2 regions of the Bradyrhizobium sp. HKCCYLRH2060 genome follow, and region 1 is predicted to be linked to the other one. Evidence: riboswitches for the same ligand, from Rfam matches in the RefSeq annotation. Region 1 holds a riboswitch; the other holds the start of a gene.
The links. A riboswitch is a leader RNA that binds a small molecule or an ion and turns the genes downstream of it on or off. The one in region 1 is predicted to bind cobalamin.
Positions count from the first base shown of each region.

Region 2: another riboswitch for cobalamin. It lies ahead of ACQR10_RS29535 (HupE/UreJ family protein); the one in region 1 lies ahead of ACQR10_RS23440 (TonB-dependent receptor domain-containing protein).

Region 1 is NZ_JBNPUK010000012.1:253,751-258,415, forward strand. Features, by position in the region: gene ACQR10_RS23435 (hypothetical protein) at 1-183, opposite strand, end outside; gene ACQR10_RS23440 (TonB-dependent receptor domain-containing protein) at 251-2,311, opposite strand; cobalamin riboswitch at 2,423-2,640, opposite strand; gene ACQR10_RS23445 (DUF2336 domain-containing protein) at 2,847-3,959, opposite strand; gene ACQR10_RS23450 (SDR family oxidoreductase) at 4,504-4,665, shown strand, end outside.
Region 2 is NZ_JBNPUK010000021.1:47,453-52,117, reverse strand. Features, by position in the region: gene ACQR10_RS29550 (cobyric acid synthase) at 1-801, opposite strand, end outside; gene cobO (cob(I)yrinic acid a,c-diamide adenosyltransferase) at 806-1,414, opposite strand; gene cobU (bifunctional adenosylcobinamide kinase/adenosylcobinamide-phosphate guanylyltransferase) at 1,431-1,967, opposite strand; cobalamin riboswitch at 2,002-2,194, shown strand; gene ACQR10_RS29535 (HupE/UreJ family protein) at 2,314-2,946, shown strand; gene ACQR10_RS29530 (DUF1636 domain-containing protein) at 2,950-3,345, shown strand; gene cobW (cobalamin biosynthesis protein CobW) at 3,366-4,403, shown strand; gene cobN (cobaltochelatase subunit CobN) at 4,413-4,665, shown strand, end outside.

The sequences.
Region 1 (4,665 bases):
CAGCGGCAGCATGGCGGCGGCGATCACGGCGAAGGCCGCAAACGGCGTCGCGCAGGCGAACACAAAGCTCGCCAGCGCGCAGGCCGCTGTCAGCAGCGCAAAGCAGAATGTCGCGGCATGCGCTTGCGGGACGGGCGCAAGGCGAACTTCGGAAGGGGAGCGGTCGAGAGTGTCTAGAGCCATGGAACATCTCCTGTTGGTGGAATTGTAGTCCAGTTTCGCGGTGGCTGTCAGCCGCCGCGGTATGCCGTCAGTGCACGCCTGATGTCGCCACCCGGATGCCGCCGAACACACCGAAGCCGGGCGCCAGGAACCCGGTCGGGTTCTGGTACTGGCGGTTGAATAGATTATCGATCCGGCCGAACAGCTTGACCTGGTTGGACAGCGCGTAGTCGCCGCGCAGGTTCACGACCGTGTAGCCGGGCGCGACGAGGCCCGTGGTCATGCCGTCGCGGCTGACGTCGAGCCAGTTGCCGATGCGCAGCACGGTGGCAGACAGCGTCAGCGCATCGAGTGGTGTCCACACCGCCGTGGCGCTCCATTTCTCCTTCGGCCGCCGCAATAGCTGCTGGCCGGTGGCCGCATCGACCGCGCGGGTGAAGGTGTAGTCCGCACGCAGCGAGATCCGGTCGGTCAACTTCGCCGCCACAAAACTCTCGGTGCCTTCGGTGGTCGCGAGGCCGACATTGGCATAGGAGGTGAAGGTCGCGTTGAAATTGATCAGGTTGGTGATGCTGTTGTGGAAGTAGGTCGCGCCGAAGCGGATGCGATCGGAAAACAGCGGCTGTTCGAAGCCGGCGTCGTAGCCGGTGCTCTGCTCCGGCTTCAGGTTGGGATTGGCGAAGAAGTTGAACGCCGGAAAATCCTGGTGCAGCTGACTCAAGGTCGGTGCCTTGAAGCCGGTGCCGTAGCTGGCCTTCATCTTGGTCCCGGTGAGCGGCAGGATCACCGCCGGCGCGATGCGGTAGGTGCCATGGCCGCCGAACTGGTCGTTGACGTCGTTGCGCAGGCTCGCGACCACAAACCAGCGTTTCGCGAACTCCGTCTGCAGCTCGATGAAGCCGGCCTTGTTGCCGTTCTCGGCGGAAAGATCAGTTGTTTTCAGCCGCTCGGTCTGCCGCTCGAGGCCGACGACGAGATTGTTGTGCGGCGCCAGTTCGGTCACCGCGTGCCAGTCATATTTGATGCGCTCGCCGGTTGCGACCGCGGCCACGGGATTGCCCGCCGTCAGATCGGACGACCAGTTGTTCACGTAGTTGACACCGAAATAGTTCCTGATGCGGCCGCCGAGCAGCGACCACACGGCTTCCTCGCGCGTCCCCAGCTGGTGGACGGTGTGGTTGCTCCTGATAGCATCGGGAACGCCGGGAAAGCCGCTGTCGCCGGTGAACAGCAGGGTGGCGTCGGTGTATCGAATCACCGAGTTCAACGTCCAGGCCTCGTTGAGATCGACGCCGAGCTTGGACGAGGCGGTCACGTTGTCGTAGGCGTTGCCGATCGCCTTCTGCCCGGCCGGGAGCAGTTGCCATGGCGTCACCGGCACATCGCCGGCGTGCAGATGCGCGACATTGACCGCGTAGTTGACATTGTCTTGTGAGCCGCTGACGCCGGCCGACTGGTTGAAGGTCTTGAACGACCCGCTCTCGACCGAGGCGGTCGCCCGCGCCGGGCCGTCGCCCTTGCGCGTGATCACCGAGATCACGCCGCCGATCGCATCGGAGCCGTACAGCCCGCTCTGCGGCCCGCGCAGCACCTCGAGCTGCTGGATGTCGGCAGCGAGCAGATGCGCGAAATCGAACGCACCGTTGCCGTTGGTGACGTCGCCGACGTCGATGCCGTCGATGATGAGCTTGGTGTGGTTGGCATTGGTGCCGCGCATGAAGACGTTGGTCTGGCCGCCCGGGCCGCCGGCCTGCACGACGTTCAATCCGGGGACGGTGCTCAGGATGTCCGGCACGGTGCGGGCCTGCTGCGCGGCGATGTCCTTGTCGGTCACCACCGTGATCGCATTCGCGACGTTGGCGACCGGCGTCACGATGCCGGCCGGGCTGACCGCGACGGGCGGGCTGGCCGGCGATTCCGGCTTTGCCGCCGGCATCTGTTGATGCGCGGCGTTGCCGGCTCTGCGGGGGATGGCCGGTTTCGGAGCGATCGGCCGGTGCGGCGGGTCGACCTCGACCGGCGGCAGCAGATCGGGCGAGGCGGATTGCTGCGCCGTTGCGGGGGAGGGACCGAGCAGCGCGAACGACGAGAGGAGGCAGAACGACGACAGAAGGGCGCGACGGCGCCTGGCATGGGGAACGGGAGACACGAGTGACCTCGGCATGACGTCAGTGGCACGTCACCGCGAACGAGGTCTCATGCACGCCTTTGCAGGCCTGCCTGAAAACGATGCCAATAACGCCCCGACCGGCATCCTCGCGTGTGACCACGGCTGACGGCAGGTCTCCTGGCTCGCGGGTCGTCACCTCCACGTCGCCTTCCCGGGACCGAGATTTCCCAGTGGCCTCTGACGCGAGATTCGCCGCTTACAGTTGCGGGGGCAGCTGCGGCCTTCGGTCACGTCCCTTGCGAGACGTCTCCGGCACCGCATTCCCTATTGAGCCCCGGTCGAGGGGCACCGTCGCCGTCACCGTAGGAGTGCGGGCGCACCAAAGTCAATCCGGCGCCCGGTGATCTCCTGGCGATAACGCGCTGGCGTGGATTGCGTGTGGCGAACTCTCTCGGCCGCCGCGTTCGGCGTGAGATACCCGGCGCCCGCGACGCCCCACAGCTGTCGTTCGCAGGGACGACAGCGGGATGTGAGGCGCGAATCAATTCCGGCGCGGATCGCTTGCGAGCGCCGCTTACTTCTCGACCTTGTTGTGCACCATCCAGAACCGCAGGGTGCGCTGGGCGGTGTCGAGGGACAGGCGGGAATAGTCGCGTTCCGCGAGCTTCAGCGTGTCGCTGTCGATGGCGTGCTTGATCGGCCGGTGGGTCAGGATCTTCGCCACCACCGACCAGGCCAGCCCGGCGGCACGGCAGGGGATCAGCACGATGTCGGTGCGCGGGCCCTCCAGCACCTTGGCCATCATCTCGGTCGGGACGTTGTTGAGCAGGCCGAGTGCGGCGGACACCTCGCCGAAGCGGCGGGTCTCGGCGAAGAAGGCGATGGCGGCATCGTTGAGCTCGTTCAGCCCCTTCATGCGCTTGACGGCCTCTTCGGCCAGCGTGAAGTCGCGCCCGATCAGGCCGCCGTCGCTGCGCGCAACGTCGGCGATCGCCTTGAGGATCTTCTTGATCTCCTGCTGCAACGCCGGCGGCGCCGAGGCCATCAACTTGGCGCGCACGGCTTCGGTTGCGCGGCGCAGGAGGTCGCGCAGATGCTTGGTAGGCAGGTCGATGCGCAGCCCGATGATCTCGGACAATTCGTCGTCGTCCTCGGCATGCGCCATCATCCCGGAATAGCCGGTCTCGGAGAAGCGCGCGGTCTGGTTGTTGGCGAGCTTGCGGATGACCCGGCGCTCGCCGCGGTCGACGATGATGTCGGTCACCGCCTCGGTCAGATGCGGGCGGCTGGAGATCGCCATCAGGTGATCCTGGCCCTTGGTCGCCGCGACCTCCACCAGCGTATGCTCGGTGAGCCGGCTCGAGTGCATCAGCACGTTCTCGGCCACCGAGATTTCATCGTCGCGGGCGAGCTGCTGGATCAATTCGACGGGCGCATAGTCGACCGGCGCGAGATGCTTGCTGAGCTCGGCCCGCGCGCGGGTCTCGACCCGCGAGACCAGCATGCACAGCACGTTGTCGAACACCTTGATCTGGTCCTCGCTGAGGCGTTCGCCGTCATGCAGGAACAGGTTGGTGACCTGGCGCAGCGTGTTGACGCGCTTCGCCGAGGAGCCGCTGCGGACGGCTTCTTCGAGTTCGGTGATGATGGAGTTTTCTGAAAGCGGAAGCTGTTCTGGCTGTGACACGATCGCGCTCGTTGGTCCGGATTGCCGGAGCGACAGCAACGCGTGTGGGATCCGCTGCAAGGCTTTCGGCCGGGGCAGTTTTCGGCACGGGCGATAACAATGCGTTAGGGGCGGAGGGCGTAGTACTCCGGAGAAACACGGATACGGAAAATTAAGACGATACGCATAGAGGGGAAGACGGGTCGGAGCCCGGCCTTTCGGAGATTCGCCGGACAATCGATGGAATGAGGTGCGATCACCTCCTTGCAGACCCGGCGAAGACAGGCGAGCGAGGCGGAAAGGTTAACGATCTCATAAGGTCACAAACCTTCCTTCATCCAGTTTGGCCGCTGCCCTCGATCTCACGTCAGCTCTCATCCTCCCAAGCATTGAAAGCTAAATCCCATTCTTGCCACGGTCGGTCTCGCCGATGCGCCGTGCAAAGCGTGCCGTCGCCCGGTGTTCCCGGGACAGGCTCGGCATGCGATGACCTCGCGCGAAAAATCAGCGCCAGCATCCTGCCGCATCCCGTGCGATAATCGCCGCGCAAATCGTTGAGGTCCCCATGAAATCCGTCGTCGTCACCGGCGCATCCACCGGCATCGGGTTCGCCTGTTCGAAGCTCATGCTCGCGCGCGGCTTTCGCGTGTTCGGCAGCGTTCGCAAGCAGGCCGATTCAGACCGTCTGCGCAGCGAGCTCGGCGCCAACTTCACGCCGCTGCTGTTC
Region 2 (4,665 bases), on a different contig from region 1:
GTCGAAATTGGAGATGCGCGGATAGGCGAGGATGACGACCTTCGGCCTGCGTCCTTCCGATGATCCGCGTTCAGCCAGTCCGAGCGCATCCTCGGCGGGCAGGCGGCGCGCATCGGAAAAATGCGGAATGAGCCCGAGCGACGTCCAGCCCGTCCGCTGCGCGATCTCGTTGATGCCCGACGCGAATAACGCCGGATCGCCGCGGAACTTGTTGACGAGGAAACCCGCGATGCGTGCGGCATCCGCGGGCGCGATCACCGCCTGGGTGCCGACCAGGCTCGCAATGACGCCGCCGCGGTCGATGTCGCCGATCAGCACCACCGGAATCTGCACCGCCTGGGCAAAACCCATGTTGGCGATATCGCCGGCGCGCAGGTTGATCTCGGAGGCGGAGCCGGCGCCTTCGACCAGCACGATGTCGGCATCAGCAGCCAGATGGTGAAAGCTCTCGAGCACCGTATTCATCAATTGCGGCTTCATCGCCTGATAGGCCGATGCCTTGGCGTTGCCGATCACGCGGCCCTGCACCACGACCTGCGACCCGATCTCGCTCTGCGGCTTCAGCAGCACCGGGTTCATGTGCACCGTCATCGGCCGCCGCGCCGCGCGCGCCTGCAGCGCCTGGGCGCGGCCGATCTCGCCGCCATCCGTGGTGACGGCGGCGTTGTTCGACATGTTCTGCGGCTTGAACGGCGCCACTTTCAGGCCGCGCAAGGTCAGCGCACGCGCGAGCCCAGCGACGATCAGCGATTTGCCGACGTCGGAGCCGGTGCCCTGGAACATGATGGCGCGCGCGCTCATGAGCCTAGTACTCGATGCCTTCCTGCGCCTTCACGCCGGCCGCGAAATGATGCTTCACGAGGTTCATCTCGGTGACGAGATCGGCGGCCTCGATCAGCTCCGGCTTGGCGTTGCGGCCGGTGACGACGACGTGCAGATCGGGACGGCGCCCTGCGAGCGTGGCGACGACGTCGGCGATATCAAGATGATCGTAGCGCAGCGCGATGTTGAGCTCATCGAGAACGAGCAGCCGGATCGACGGATCCGCCATCAGCTCCTTTGCCTTGGCCCAGGCGCGCTCGGCCGCGGCGACGTCGCGCGCACGATCCTGGGTCTCCCACGTGAAGCCTTCCCCGAGCGTGTGCCACGACACCTGGTCGCCGAACGTCTCGATCGCCTTGCGCTCGCCGGTTTCCCACGCGCCCTTGCCGAACTGCACGATGCCGATGCGAAAGCCGCGGCCGATCGCGCGCAGCATCAGGCCCCACGCCGCCGTCGATTTGCCCTTGCCCTTGCCGGTGTGAACGATGAGCAGGCCCTTCTCCACGGTCTTGGAGGCGACCTCGGCATCCTGCACCGCCTTGCGGTTCTCCATCTTCGCCTTGTGGCGGGAATTGTCGGCGCTTTCGGTCACGGGCATGTTCTCCTTGTCACTTCAAAGTCAGCGGCAGTCCTGCCGCCATCAGGATCACGCGATCGGCCACGGCCGCGACGTCCTGGTTCAGTCGACCCTGGGCGTCGCGAAAGGCGCGGGCCAGCGCATTGTCCGGCACGATGCCCAGCCCGACTTCGTTGGACACGGCCACGATGGGGCCATTCGCGCTCCTGAGCGCATCGATCAGCTCGGCACATCTGGCCGGTACGTCCATGTCGGCGAGCATCACATTGCTGAGCCAGAGCGTCAGGCAATCGATCAGCATCGGCGTGCCCGAATCTCCATGTGCCCGGATGAGGCCGGCGAGATCATGTGTCGTTTCCAGCGTCTGCCATCCCTCAATGCGGCGCGCCTTGTGCTGGGCGATCCGGTCGGTCATTTCGGCGTCGAACGCCTGCGCGGTCGCAACATAGGTCCAAGGCGGCGGGTAGGCGGTGACGAGGGTCTCGGCATGGCGACTCTTGCCCGAGCGCGCGCCGCCGAGCACCAGCGTCAGGCGCGGCAGGACGGGGTGCGGCGGGGCAGGGACCATGGGGACGATTCCGATTGACGGGCTTTGACGCGACCCGTATCTAACAGATGACGGTTCTCCGAAAGGAGAGATTTAGGGAACACGGTGCGGGTTCTTGACCCAAGGCCGTGGCTGCCCCCGCAACTGTAATCGGCGAGTGTGAGGCCAAGACACCACTGGGAAACCGGGAAGGTGGCCTGATGCAGCGACCCGAGAGCCAGGAGACCTGCCGTCGACATTGCTGTTGGCCGACCCGTCGCGCGGGGAGTCGCGATGCTGGTTCTGATCCCGCCGGGATGGGCGGGATGCCGTCGGATGCAGCGCATCGTCCGGTCCTCTGGGGAGCCGGCAAGCGACGGAGACGGCCATGAAGTTGACCCGTACCACGACCTTTGCAGCCGCGAGCCTGTTGCTGCTCGCCGCCGATCCCGCCTTCGCGCATCACATGATGGGCGGCAAGCTGCCGCAGACGTTTGCGCAGGGGATGCTGTCCGGCCTCGGCCATCCCATCATCGGAATCGACCATCTGGCGGCGATCGTGGGCGCAGGCATCGTTGCAGCTCTTCTGGGCCGCGGCTTCGCGCCGGTGCTCGCCTTCACCACCGCGATGATCGCGGGCGTCGGCCTGCATGTGGCCAAGGCCAACATCCCCGCTGCCGAGCTGCTGGTCGGCCTGACCACCGCCGTGGTCGGGCTGGTGGTGGTGATGCGTGGGCGTTTCGGCGTGTTGCCGGTTGCCGGCCTGTTCGCCGTGACCGGCCTCGTCCACGGATATGCGCTGGGTGAATCGATCGTCGGCGCCGAGAACTCTCCGCTTGGAGCCTATCTCGCCGGGCTGCTCGTGATCCAGACCGTCATCGCGGCCGGTGCGTTCCTCGGCACTAGGCTGCTGTCGGCGAAGGCCAAGGCGGCTGCGCCGCTGGCGCTGCGGCTCGCGGGCGCTGCCATCGTGCTGGTGGGCGGCGTTGCCGCCGCAACGGCCGCCGGCGTGATCGGTTGATTGATGATCGCATCGGAGACTGGAGAGACGACGCTGTTCGTCTGCGTCACCTGCCGCACGCAGGCGCCTGAAGCTGCGCCGCCGGACGAGCCGCGGGCCGGTGCCCGTTTGCTCGCAGCCATCGAGACGGTGCCGGCCGCGCAGCGCGCCGGCGTCACCGTTGTCGGTGTCGAGTGCCTGTCGAACTGCAATCGTGCGTGCACGGTTGCGGTGACGGCGCCGGGCAAATGGACCTATGTGCTCGGCGCGCTCGATCCGGATCTGCATGCGCGGGATGTGCTGGCATTCGCGCAGCTGCATCAGCGCCATGATGCGGGCCTGCCGGCCTGGCGCGAGCGCCCGGAATACATCCGCAAGAACACCGTCGCGCGCGTGCCTGCGCTGTCGGCGCCACGCTGAAACCGAGAGATCGCATCGCCATGACGAAGTCGTTCGCCAAGACGCCTTGCACCATCGTCACCGGTTTTCTCGGCGCCGGCAAGACGACGCTGGTGCGCAATCTGATCGAGACCGCGAACGGCCGCCGGCTCGCCATCATCGTCAACGAGTTCGGCGACGTCGGCATCGACGGCGACATCCTGAAGGGCTGCGGCGTGCCGGACTGTCCGGAGGATCGCATCGTCGAGCTGTCGAACGGCTGTCTGTGCTGCACCGTCGCCGACGATTTCGTGCCCGCGCTCAGGAGCCTGCTGGATCAGAAGGAGCCGCCGGAGCATATCGTGATCGAGACCTCGGGGCTGGCGCTGCCGAAGCCGCTGGTGCAGGCCTTCAACTGGCCCGAGATCGCGACGCGTGTCACGGTCGACGGCGTCGTGGCGGTCGTCGACGGCCCGGCGGTGGTTGCGGGCCGCTTCGCCGACGATCCGGAAGCGCTCGCGGCGCAGCGCGCCACCGATGCCTCGCTCGATCACGACAACCCGCTGGAGGAGGTCTACGAGGACCAGCTGCTGTGCGCCGATCTCGTCGTGATGAACAAGAGCGATCTGATGAGCGAGGAGCAGCGCAAGGATGTCGCCGCCGAGATTGCCGCCAAGGTGCAGCGCGCCGTCAAGGTGATCGCGACCGAGCATGGCAGGCTGTCGGCGTCGGTGCTGCTCGGGCTCGGCGCCGCGGCGGAGGATGATCTCGCCGCCCGGCCGTCGCATCACGACAACGAGGCCGAGCATGATCACGACGATTTTGAGAGCTTCGTGCTCGACGTCCCGGCGCAGGCCTCGCCCGATGCGCTCGTCGACCGCATCGCGGCCGCCGTCGATGCGCATGATGTCTTGCGGGTGAAAGGGTTCGTGGAGGTTGCCGGCAAGCCGCTGCGCCTCCTCGTGCAGGCCGTGGGCAGCCGCATCCAGCATCAGTTCGAGCGCCCGTGGCGCTCGGGCGAATCGCGGCAGGGGCGGTTGGTGATCATCGGCGAGCGCGGCCTCGATGCCGCCGCCATCCAGAGCCTGATCACAGGGTAGGCGCCACCGATGCACCTGCTGGCGACAACGGGCGGGGATCTCGACGACCTCGAACAGGCCGTGGATCTTGCGCAGTCGCCGGCCGAGATCGTCGTGCTGTCGTTCTCGGACACCGACCTGTCGGCGTTGGCCGAAGCCTGGACCGCGACGTCGACCGAGCTGCCGAGCCTGCGCCTCGCCAGCCTGAAGCGGCTGAAGCATCCGATGTCGGTCGATCTCTACGTCGACCGCGTCGTGCTCGGCGCGCGCGCCGTCGTCGTGC